DNA from 2 places in the Brevibacterium sp. VCM10 genome. Region 1 is predicted to be linked to the other one. Evidence: riboswitches for the same ligand, from Rfam matches in the RefSeq annotation. Region 1 holds a riboswitch; the other holds the start of a gene.
The links. A riboswitch is a leader RNA that binds a small molecule or an ion and turns the genes downstream of it on or off. The one in region 1 is predicted to bind thiamine pyrophosphate.

Region 1 (4,561 bases):
TTTGATCGCCTCGGTCGCCATCGCCGAGCCCACGGTTCCGCACAGGACTCCGAGGACCCCGCCCTCGGCGCAGTTGGGCACCGAATCGGGTTCCGGGATATCCGGGAACAGGTCGCGCAGCATCGGCCCGTGACCGGGAACGAACGTGCTCACCTGACCGGCGAAGCGGAAGATCGTGCCCCACACCAGCGGGGTGCCGGTGAGCTCGGCGGCATCATTGGACAGGTATCGGGTGGCGAAGTTGTCCGCTCCGTCGATGACGACATCGTGTTCAGCGAAGAGGTCGAGCGCATTCTCCGGGCTCAGCCGTTCCTCGACCGCGCGCACCTCGAGGTTCGGATCGAGCCGGTGCACGGCATCGGCGGCAGAGGCGACCTTCGGTCGGCCCACATCTTCGTCGCGATGGATGATCTGGCGCTGCAGGTTCGACGACTCGACCACATCGTCATCGATGATGGTCAGCTGTCCGACCCCGGCAGCGGCGAGATAGCTGAGCACCGGTGAACCGAGTCCTCCGGCCCCGATGACCAGCACCGAGGCGGCCCGCAGACTCCGTTGTCCCTCGAGCCCGAAACCCGGCAGGCTCAGGTGTCGGGAGTAGCGATCCAGCTCCGCCCGGGACAGGGAGTCCGCGGGGTCGACGAACGGAGGCAGCGACGGCGGAGAGGCAGCAGCGGCGGTCATTGTGCTGCGACCATTCCGTCGAACGGCGATGATGCCAAAGCCAACGGCCGCTTGGGAATCCTCCCGGCTCCGGCCGCCAGATGCCCGGCCTCGACGGCCAGAGCCATCGCCCGAGCCATGGCGTGTGCGTCGTGAGCGCGAGTGACCGCAGAAGCCAGGAGAACCGCAGTGCACCCGAGCTCCATCGCCAGAGCCGCGTCCGAAGCGGTGCCGACACCGGCGTCGAGGATGACGGGCACCTGCGCCCGGGAGACGATGGTCTCGATGTTGTGAGGGTTGAGGATGCCCAGCCCGCTGCCGATCGGGGCACCTGCCGGCATCACCACGGCCACCCCGGCATCCTCCAGACGTTTCGCCAGGGCCGGATCGTCGTTCGTATAGGCGAAGACCGTGAAACCGTCGAGGACGAGTTCCTCGGCGGCGGTGAAGAGCTCGACGGGGTCCGGGAGCAGGGTGACCTCATCGGCGATGACCTCGAGTTTCACCCAGTTCGTCTCCAGGGCCTCCCTGGCCAGTCGGGCGGTGAGCACGGCATCCCGGGCCGTATAGCAGCCGGCCGTGTTCGGCAGCACCCGGATTCCCAGACGCTGCAGCATGGTGAACACCGAATCCCGGGACTCGGCGTCGAAGCGGCGCATCGCCACCGTGGTCAGCTCGGTTCCCGAGGCCACGAGGGCGTCTTCGAGGATGCTCAGGGAACTTGCCCCGCCCGTGCCCATCACGAGGCGAGACGACATCTCCACGTCATCGACCATCCAGCTCATCTCAGCCTCCCTGCACTGCGGTGACGATGTCGACGGTATGCCCGTCGGCCAGGGCGAACCCGGACCAGGCACCGCGACGGATGACCTCGCCGTCGACGGCCAGGGCCAGCCCTAAGCGTCCGCCGTCGGCCGGTGTCCCATCGGGGTTCAGCTCCCGTCCGGTGACCTCGGCGATGAGGTCGAGCGCCGAGGTGGCACCCGGCAGCTCATGATGGTCGCCGTTGAGGACGATGGTCGGTGAGTGTTCGCGATCGGTCATGAGTTGCTCCTCATCAGGTGGGCAGTGGTGTGGTTTGTGGCGAAGCGGTGCGGGGACACGGACTCGAGCGCTCCGTCAGGAGGCCAGTCGGAGGCGACACCCAGGGCGAGCTCGGCGCCGAGGCGGCCGCCGAACGGGGCCAAGAGGATGCCATGGCGGAAGTACCCCGTGCTCACAACGCAGCCGGGATCGATGCGCCCGATCATCGGCAGGTCGTCGGGAGAACCGGGGCGAGCGCGGGTGGTGATGTCGGTGATCTCCGCGTCGACGATGCCCGGGACCAATCGCTGCCCGTCAGAGAGCAGCCGGTGGATCGCCCCGGCAGGGGTGCCGGAGAGTCCGTCCTCGCGGGAACTGGCACCGAGCACGATCTCACCGTCGGGGCGGGGGACCAGGTAGACGGGGCGGCCGTTGACCAGCCCGCGGATGGTCCGAGTCAGCAGGGGAGTCGCCTCGGCGGGGGCACGCAGGCGCAGCACATCACCCCAGACTTCCCGGATCGGCAGCGGCGGGACACCGGCGATCTCGGTGATGGCGCTGCCGGCGCAGACGACCACCTGATCGGCTTCCAACAGGCGGCCGTCTCCCAGCGTGACGCCGGTCGTCGCCGCACCATCGCCCAGCAGCTCGGCCACCCGCTGCCGAATAAGAAGCGACTCTGAGCCGGCCGTAAGAGCAGACAACAGTCCCGCCGATACACGACGGGGGTCGATCGAGTGATCACCGGGAATGTGCACGGCCCCGGCCACGGCAGGCGACAGCGACGGTTCGATACGGCGGGCGGCACTGCCGGTGATGAGCTCGGTGGCGAAACCCGATCGCGATTGTGCTTCGCGCAGCTCCCGCAGAGCCTGCAGATCAGCCCGGTCACCCGCACACACCACGGTCCCGGCATCTGTGAAACCGAGATCGGTGCCGGTGGCGCTCGCCACCTCTGCGGCGAATTCCGGGTACATCTGAGCCGAGGTCCGCATCAGCGGATACAGGGGAGTCTGCCCCCAGACTACCTCGGCGGCGGGAGCGATCATCCCCGCGGCGGCATGGCTCGCACCCTGGGCGGGGGCAGGATCGACGATGGTGACTTCGGCACCGAAACGGCGCAGATACCAGGCCGTGGACAGGCCGATGATCCCGGCGCCGACGACGATGACTCTCACAGCTTCTCCCTCCGGCGGCATGATCCGCATCAGGTCTGACGGTCGGCTCCTACGCCCTCTCAGCCTCGTTGGGAGGCTCCCGCGAACTCCTCTACTCTATGACCATGACCACACAGATGCCACCGCGCACCGCAGCGCGGCAGAAAAAGAGGACCTGGAGGCAGGCCCGATTGGCCGAAGCGTCGCTCTACCTGTGCACCGATGCCCGAACCGCTCAAGGCGACCTCACCGAGTTCCTCGACGCCGCCTACCGTGGGGGAGTCGACATCATCCAGCTGAGGGACAAGAGCCTCGAGGCCCGCGCCGAGATCGCCGCATTGGAAGTCCTCAGGAATGCCGCCGCACGCCACGGCAAGCTCTTCTCCGTCAACGACCGCGCCGATGTCGCGCTGCTGACCGACGCCGACGTCTTCCACGTCGGTCAGGGAGATCTCACCAGTGCTCAGGCCAGAGCCGTGCTCGGCCCCGACGTCCTCCTCGGCCGCTCCACCCATTCCCTCGAGCAGGCGCTCGCCGCCGAGGCGGACCCGGAGACCGACTATTTCTGTGTCGGGCCGGTCTGGGAGACCCCGACGAAACCCGGCCGTGCCGCTGTGGGGACGGCACTGCTGACCGCTGCCGCCGCCGAGGCGAGCAAACCGTGGTTCGCGATCGGCGGCATCGCGGCAGGGGAGAGACTGGACGCGATCCGGCAGGCGGGCGCGAACCGTGCCGTCGTCGTCCGTGCGATAACCTCGGCAGACGACCCCGCTGCGGCCGCACGGGTGCTCAAGGAGGAGTTGGAATGACCCCAGCAGCTGACAGCGCATCCGACGGAATCGATGCAGGTGCCGGCCTGTCGATTCTCATCGCCGGGGCAGGCGCCACCGGCGGAGCGTTCGGCACCTATCTGCAGGAGGCCGGACGCGATGTCACGTTCCTGCTCCGGCAGGCTCGGGCGGCGACGGTCCGCGCGAACGGACTGCGCTTCACCGCTCCCGGTGCCGATCGGACGAACCAGGTCGATGTCATCACCGCCGAGGAGCTCAGCGCCTCACCGAGGATCTTCGACATCGTCATCGTCGCGGTCAAAGCGGGTGGACTCGACTCGGTCATCGACGATATCGGACCGGCTGTGGGGGAGCAGACGACGATCATCCCGTTCCTCAACGGCATGGCTCAGATCGAGAAGCTGCAGCACAGGTACCCCGGTCAGGTGCTCGGTGGGTTCGTCAAGATCGTCGGCACGATCAGAGACGGAGCCGTCGTCCAGCTCACCGACCTTGCGGTGATGACCATCGGCGACCTTCACGCCGCGGCCGTACCCACGCGAATCTCCGCGGCTCTCGACGTCCCCGGATTCAAGCTCCAGCTCGTCGACGGAATCATCGACGGGCTGTGGGAGAAGTGGACCTTCATCGCCGCGGCGGGAGTCGTCACATGCCTGTTCCGCGCTCCCGTCGGGGCGATCATGGCGGCCGGCGGCAGATCGCACGTGCATGCCATCATCGACGAACTCGAAGCCGTGGCGGCCGCGGCCGGACACCCGGTGTCGGAGGCCTCCCACGACATGACGCTGCAGATGCTCACCGCGGACGGTTCGGCCTTCACCTCATCCCTCTACCGGGATGTGACGGCAGGGCTGCCGAGCGAAACGGAGCACATCCTCGGCGACCTGTCGGCCAAGGCAGAGGAGTTAGGAGTCGCGACTCCGCTGC
Region 2 (4,561 bases), on a different contig from region 1:
GACCAAGGACAACATCAAGGACATCGTCGGCGACCAGATCAAGGCCTCTGATATCTGCACGAGCAAGGTGGAGAAGCTCTGTGCCGATGCCGGCGTGAAGTGAGCACGTGTGCGCTCACGATCTGATGCGACCGACCTCGAGCCGGCGACCATCACCGGTCGCCGGCTGCCGGGGTCAACGACTGCGACAAGTAGGAACAGATGACACCAGAGACACCTGAACCGGCATCCGCAGCGACGCGGACGCCGGGCAGCGACAGCGAGCCGGTGCTCGAACTGCGCGGAATCAACAAGCGATTCGGTGCCGTTCAGGCACTGACCGACATCAATCTCAGCGTCGGCCGCGGCGAGGTCGTCGGCCTTGTCGGCGACAACGGCGCCGGCAAATCGACGCTGATCAAGGTCATCGCCGGAGTCCATGCCGCCGATGAGGGCGAGCTCATCATGAACGGAATGGCGCAGAGGTTCTCCTCCCCGAAGGACGCGCAGAGGGCCGGAGTGGCCACCGTGTTCCAAGACTTGGCCCTGTGCGAGAACCTCGACGTCGTCGCCAACCTCTTCCTCGGACATGAGAAGACCCGCGGCGGAGTGCTCGACGAGGTGTCCATGGAGGCCAAATCCTGGGAGCTGCTGCGCAGTCTGTCAGCGAAGATCCCGAGCGTGCGAGTGCCGATCGCGGCCCTGTCCGGCGGTCAGCGTCAGACCGTCGCGATCGCTCGCTCGCTGCTGGGCGAACCCTCCCTGGTCATGCTCGACGAGCCGACGGCGGCGCTCGGTGTCGCCCAGACGGCCGAGGTGCTCAACCTCATCGAACGGCTGAAGGAACGTGACCTCGGGGTGCTGCTCGTCAGCCACAATATGGCTGACGTGCAGGCTGTGTGCGAGCGGGTGCACGTGCTGCGCTTGGGCAAGGACGCCGGTGACTTCCCTGGCGACGAACGCACGGACGTGCTCGTGGCCGCGATCACCGGGGCCAGCGACAACGTCGTGACCAAGCGTGCGGCACGGAGGGGTGAGCGTCGATGACCCGCAATTCCTTCATCACCGACGAACGGATTACTCACGAAGGCGTCGTCGGAACGTTCCTGCGACGGGTCAAAGAGGGCCAGCTCGGATCGTTCCCGGTCATCTTCGCCCTCATCGTCATCGTCATCGTCTTCCAGACGGCCGACTCGAACTTCATCTCTCCGGCCAACCTCGTCAACCTCTCCACCCAGGTCGCATTCCTCGCGATACTTGCCCTGGGCATCAACCTCATCCTGCTCCTCGGCGAGATCGACCTCTCCCTGGCGCAGTTGGGCGGATTGGCCGCCTCGCTGCTCGGTGTTCTGGTGGTGAGGCAAGGTGTGCCGCCGGCCCTGGCGCTGGTCATCATGCTGCTGCTCGGCCTGGTCGTCGGTGCGATCCAGGGCTGGTTCTTCGCCGTCGTCGGCATCCCGGCGTTCGTGGTGACCCTGGCCGGCTTGCTCGCGTTCACCGGCCTGACGCTGACAACCCTGGGTACGCAGAAGAACCTGTCGATGTCGGACACCTTCGCCTTCGACTTCGCGAGCTTCTATTTCCCGGCGATCTGGGCCTATGTCTTCGGTGCGATCGCGATCATCGGATTCGGCGTCGGCATCATCTATTCGAAGTTGCGCCGCCACCGGGAGGGTCTCAGCGCTCCGAGCTGGACTTCGGTGACCGTGAGGATCGTCCTGCTGGCCGCGATCGTGTTCGGCTTCCTCATCCTCGTCAATCAGGACTTCGGTCTGGCGATGCCGTTCTTCCTCATGATCGTCATCGCGATCATCATCGACCTCGTGCTGCGCAAGACCCGTTATGGTCGTTCGATCTACGCCGTCGGCGGCAAGGTCGAAGCCGCCCGACGTGCCGGCATCCGCGTGACCTGGGTGCGCATCAGCGTGTTCATGGCTGCCGGAGTGCTGGCCGCTCTGTTCGGATTCATCAAGACCGGAGTGACGACGAACGCGGGATCGACGCTGGTGAGCACGCAGGACCTGCTCAACGCGATCGCTGCGGCCGTCATCGGCGGCACCTCGCTGTTCGGTGGTCGCGGAACCGCCTGGGCGGCAGTGCTCGGCGCACTGGTCGTCGGCGCGATCAACAACGGTCTCTACCTCATCGGCTTCAACTCCGATGCACAGCAGATCATCACCGCGCTCGTCTTGCTCACCGCCGTAGTCATCGATGCGCTCAGCCGCCGCGGCCAGAGGTACGTCGGGCGGGGGTAGTGCCGGGTCGGCGGCACAGGGGCGTCCGCTCAACGCTGAGCGCTCAAGCTGTCGTCGACCGCTCGGTTCCGCAAGAGCTCCCTCTGCCGACCGCTCGCCTGAGCGTCGAGCGCGCAATGCACAGCTTGATACAGCGACGTCAAGTCGAGCGGTCGGCACTGAGCATCCAAGGAGTCGCCGTGCCTCAGCCGGGCTGATACAGTCGGAGCCAATGACATGGGGTGCCTCATGAAGATCCGTTCGCACCGAAGAGCTGCGCACGGAGGACACCGAGGCTGAGAGAACACCCATCGAACCTGATCTGGGCCATACTAGCGAAGGGATCGTCATGGTTGACTTCGACCTGCGTTCTGCGAATGCGCGACTGCGCGCAAGCAATCCACTCATCCAATGCATCACGAACACCGTCGTGCAGCAGTTCAGCGCGAACGTGCTCCTGGCTGTCGGCGCCTCCCCGGCGATGCTCGACCACGAAGCCGACGCCGGACAGTTCGCCGGCATCGCCAGCGGAGTCCTCGTCAACTTCGGCACCGCCTCCAACCATCAGCTGCTCGCCGCCGATGCCGCCATCGACGTCGCCAACGCCGCCGGCAAACCCTGGGTCCTCGACCCCGTGAGCGTCGGCGCCGTCGACTTCCGCACCTCCCGCATCCGCCGCGCCGCCGCCGATCACCCCACCGCCATCCGCGGCAATGCCTCCGAGATCGCAGCTCTCGCCGGAGTCGGACTCGGCGGTCGCGGCGTCGACTCCACCGATGAAGTCGATGCCGTCCTCCCCGCCGCCGCAAAGCTGGCCAGGGAAACCGGGGCCATCGTCGCCGTGTCCGGACCCACCGATGCCGTCGTCGCCCATATCGACGGCACCGACCACGTCGCCCGCATCACCGGCGGACATGAGTTCATGCCGCTGGTCATCGGCACCGGGTGCTCTCTCGGCGCCGTCACCGTCGCCTACCTGGCTGCCGCCCGGGCAGGACTGGCCGACCCCGACGCCGATGCCTCGGCCGTCAACGCCACGAACGGGTCCGGGGACGGTGGGGCCGCCTCGGCGAGGTTCGAAGCCGTCGTCGCCGCCCACGCGCACTTCGCGGTCGCCGGCGAACTCGCCGCCGACGGCGCGAAGGGGCCGGGCAGCTACTCGGTGAACTTCCTCGACGCACTCCACGCCGTCGACGGTGACCGACTCGCACAGGCGAGAATCAGCCTCGACACGCTCACCACTGTCAGCGATACCGCCAACGAAGGCGTCCAGGCATGACCGCCGGATCCGCCCACATCGCTGACACCCCGGACCGCGCCGCCGCCCACATCGCTGACACCCCGGACCGCGCCGCCGCCCACATCGCTGACAACCCGAACGGCGCCGCCGCTAACCGCGCCGCCGTGACCGACCGCTTCGCCGGAATCGACACGCGCCTCTACCTCGTCACCGACTCCGCGCAATGCGAAACCGCCGGCCGCACCGTCGCCGAGACCGTGCAGGCCGCCGTCGCCGGGGGAGTGGGCATCGTCCAGGTCCGCGACAAGGACATCGACGACGCCGGCTTCTACTCGCTCACCCGCCAGGTCATCGCCGCCGTCGACGCCGCCACCCGCGACACCGACCGCACGGTCCCCGTCGTCCTCAACGACCGCGTCGAGGTGGCCCGCCGCCTCATCGACGAAGGCGAGACCGTGCACATCCACGTCGGCCAAACCGATGCCACCGTCGCCGAGGTGCGCGCCGCCCTGGGTGCGGCACCGCTCATCGGTCTCTCGGCCGCGAACAGCGACGAATTCGCCGCCGCCCGCAACTCCGGAGTCGTCGACCTCGTCGGCATCGGACCGGTCTATGACACCTCCACAAAAGCCGACGCCCCCGACGGCATCGGACCGGAGCGCCTCGGCGAGCTGGCGGCAGAAGCCGGCCTCCCCGCCGTCGCCATCGGCGGCATCACCGCCGACCGTGCCCCCGACCTGCACGGACGTGGACTGATCGGAATCTGTGTGGTCTCGGCGATCTGCCTGGCCGACGATCCGAAGTCGGCGGCCGAAGAGCTGCTGGCCGCTTTCACCGGGAGCGACCAGTGACGACCCGCCCGCCGATCACCTTGTCAATCGCCGGCACCGACCCCTCCGGCGGCGCCGGTATTCACGCCGACCTCAAGACCTTCACCGCGCGGAAGACCATGGGCACGACCGTCATTACCGCCCTCGTCGCGCAGAACACGCACGGGGTGTCGCGCGTCTATCCGATCGACGTCGATTTCGTCGCCGATCAGTTCGAGTCCGTGCTCGGCGACCTGCCCGTCGATGCGACGAAATCGGGGATGCTCGGCAGCCGTGAC

Region 2: it holds a riboswitch for thiamine pyrophosphate, as region 1 does, so the genes downstream of both, AD89_RS0101545 (hydroxyethylthiazole kinase) here and thiO (glycine oxidase ThiO) in region 1, are expected to answer to the same signal.

What each region holds. Positions count from the first base shown of each region.
Region 1 covers NZ_JAJB01000028.1:53,426-57,986, forward strand. Annotated here, with positions in the region: gene moeB (molybdopterin-synthase adenylyltransferase MoeB) at 1-684, opposite strand, end outside; gene AD89_RS0108325 (thiazole synthase) at 681-1,448, opposite strand; gene thiS (sulfur carrier protein ThiS) at 1,450-1,707, opposite strand; gene thiO (glycine oxidase ThiO) at 1,704-2,864, opposite strand; TPP riboswitch at 2,854-2,957, opposite strand; gene thiE (thiamine phosphate synthase) at 2,969-3,652, shown strand; gene AD89_RS0108345 (ketopantoate reductase family protein) at 3,649-4,561, shown strand, end outside.
Region 2 covers NZ_JAJB01000008.1:24,104-28,664, reverse strand. Annotated here, with positions in the region: gene AD89_RS0101565 (substrate-binding domain-containing protein) at 1-103, shown strand, start outside; gene AD89_RS0101560 (ATP-binding cassette domain-containing protein) at 202-1,026, shown strand; gene AD89_RS0101555 (sugar ABC transporter permease) at 1,023-2,234, shown strand; TPP riboswitch at 2,442-2,575, shown strand; gene AD89_RS0101545 (hydroxyethylthiazole kinase) at 2,563-3,492, shown strand; gene thiE (thiamine phosphate synthase) at 3,489-4,304, shown strand; gene thiD (bifunctional hydroxymethylpyrimidine kinase/phosphomethylpyrimidine kinase) at 4,301-4,561, shown strand, end outside.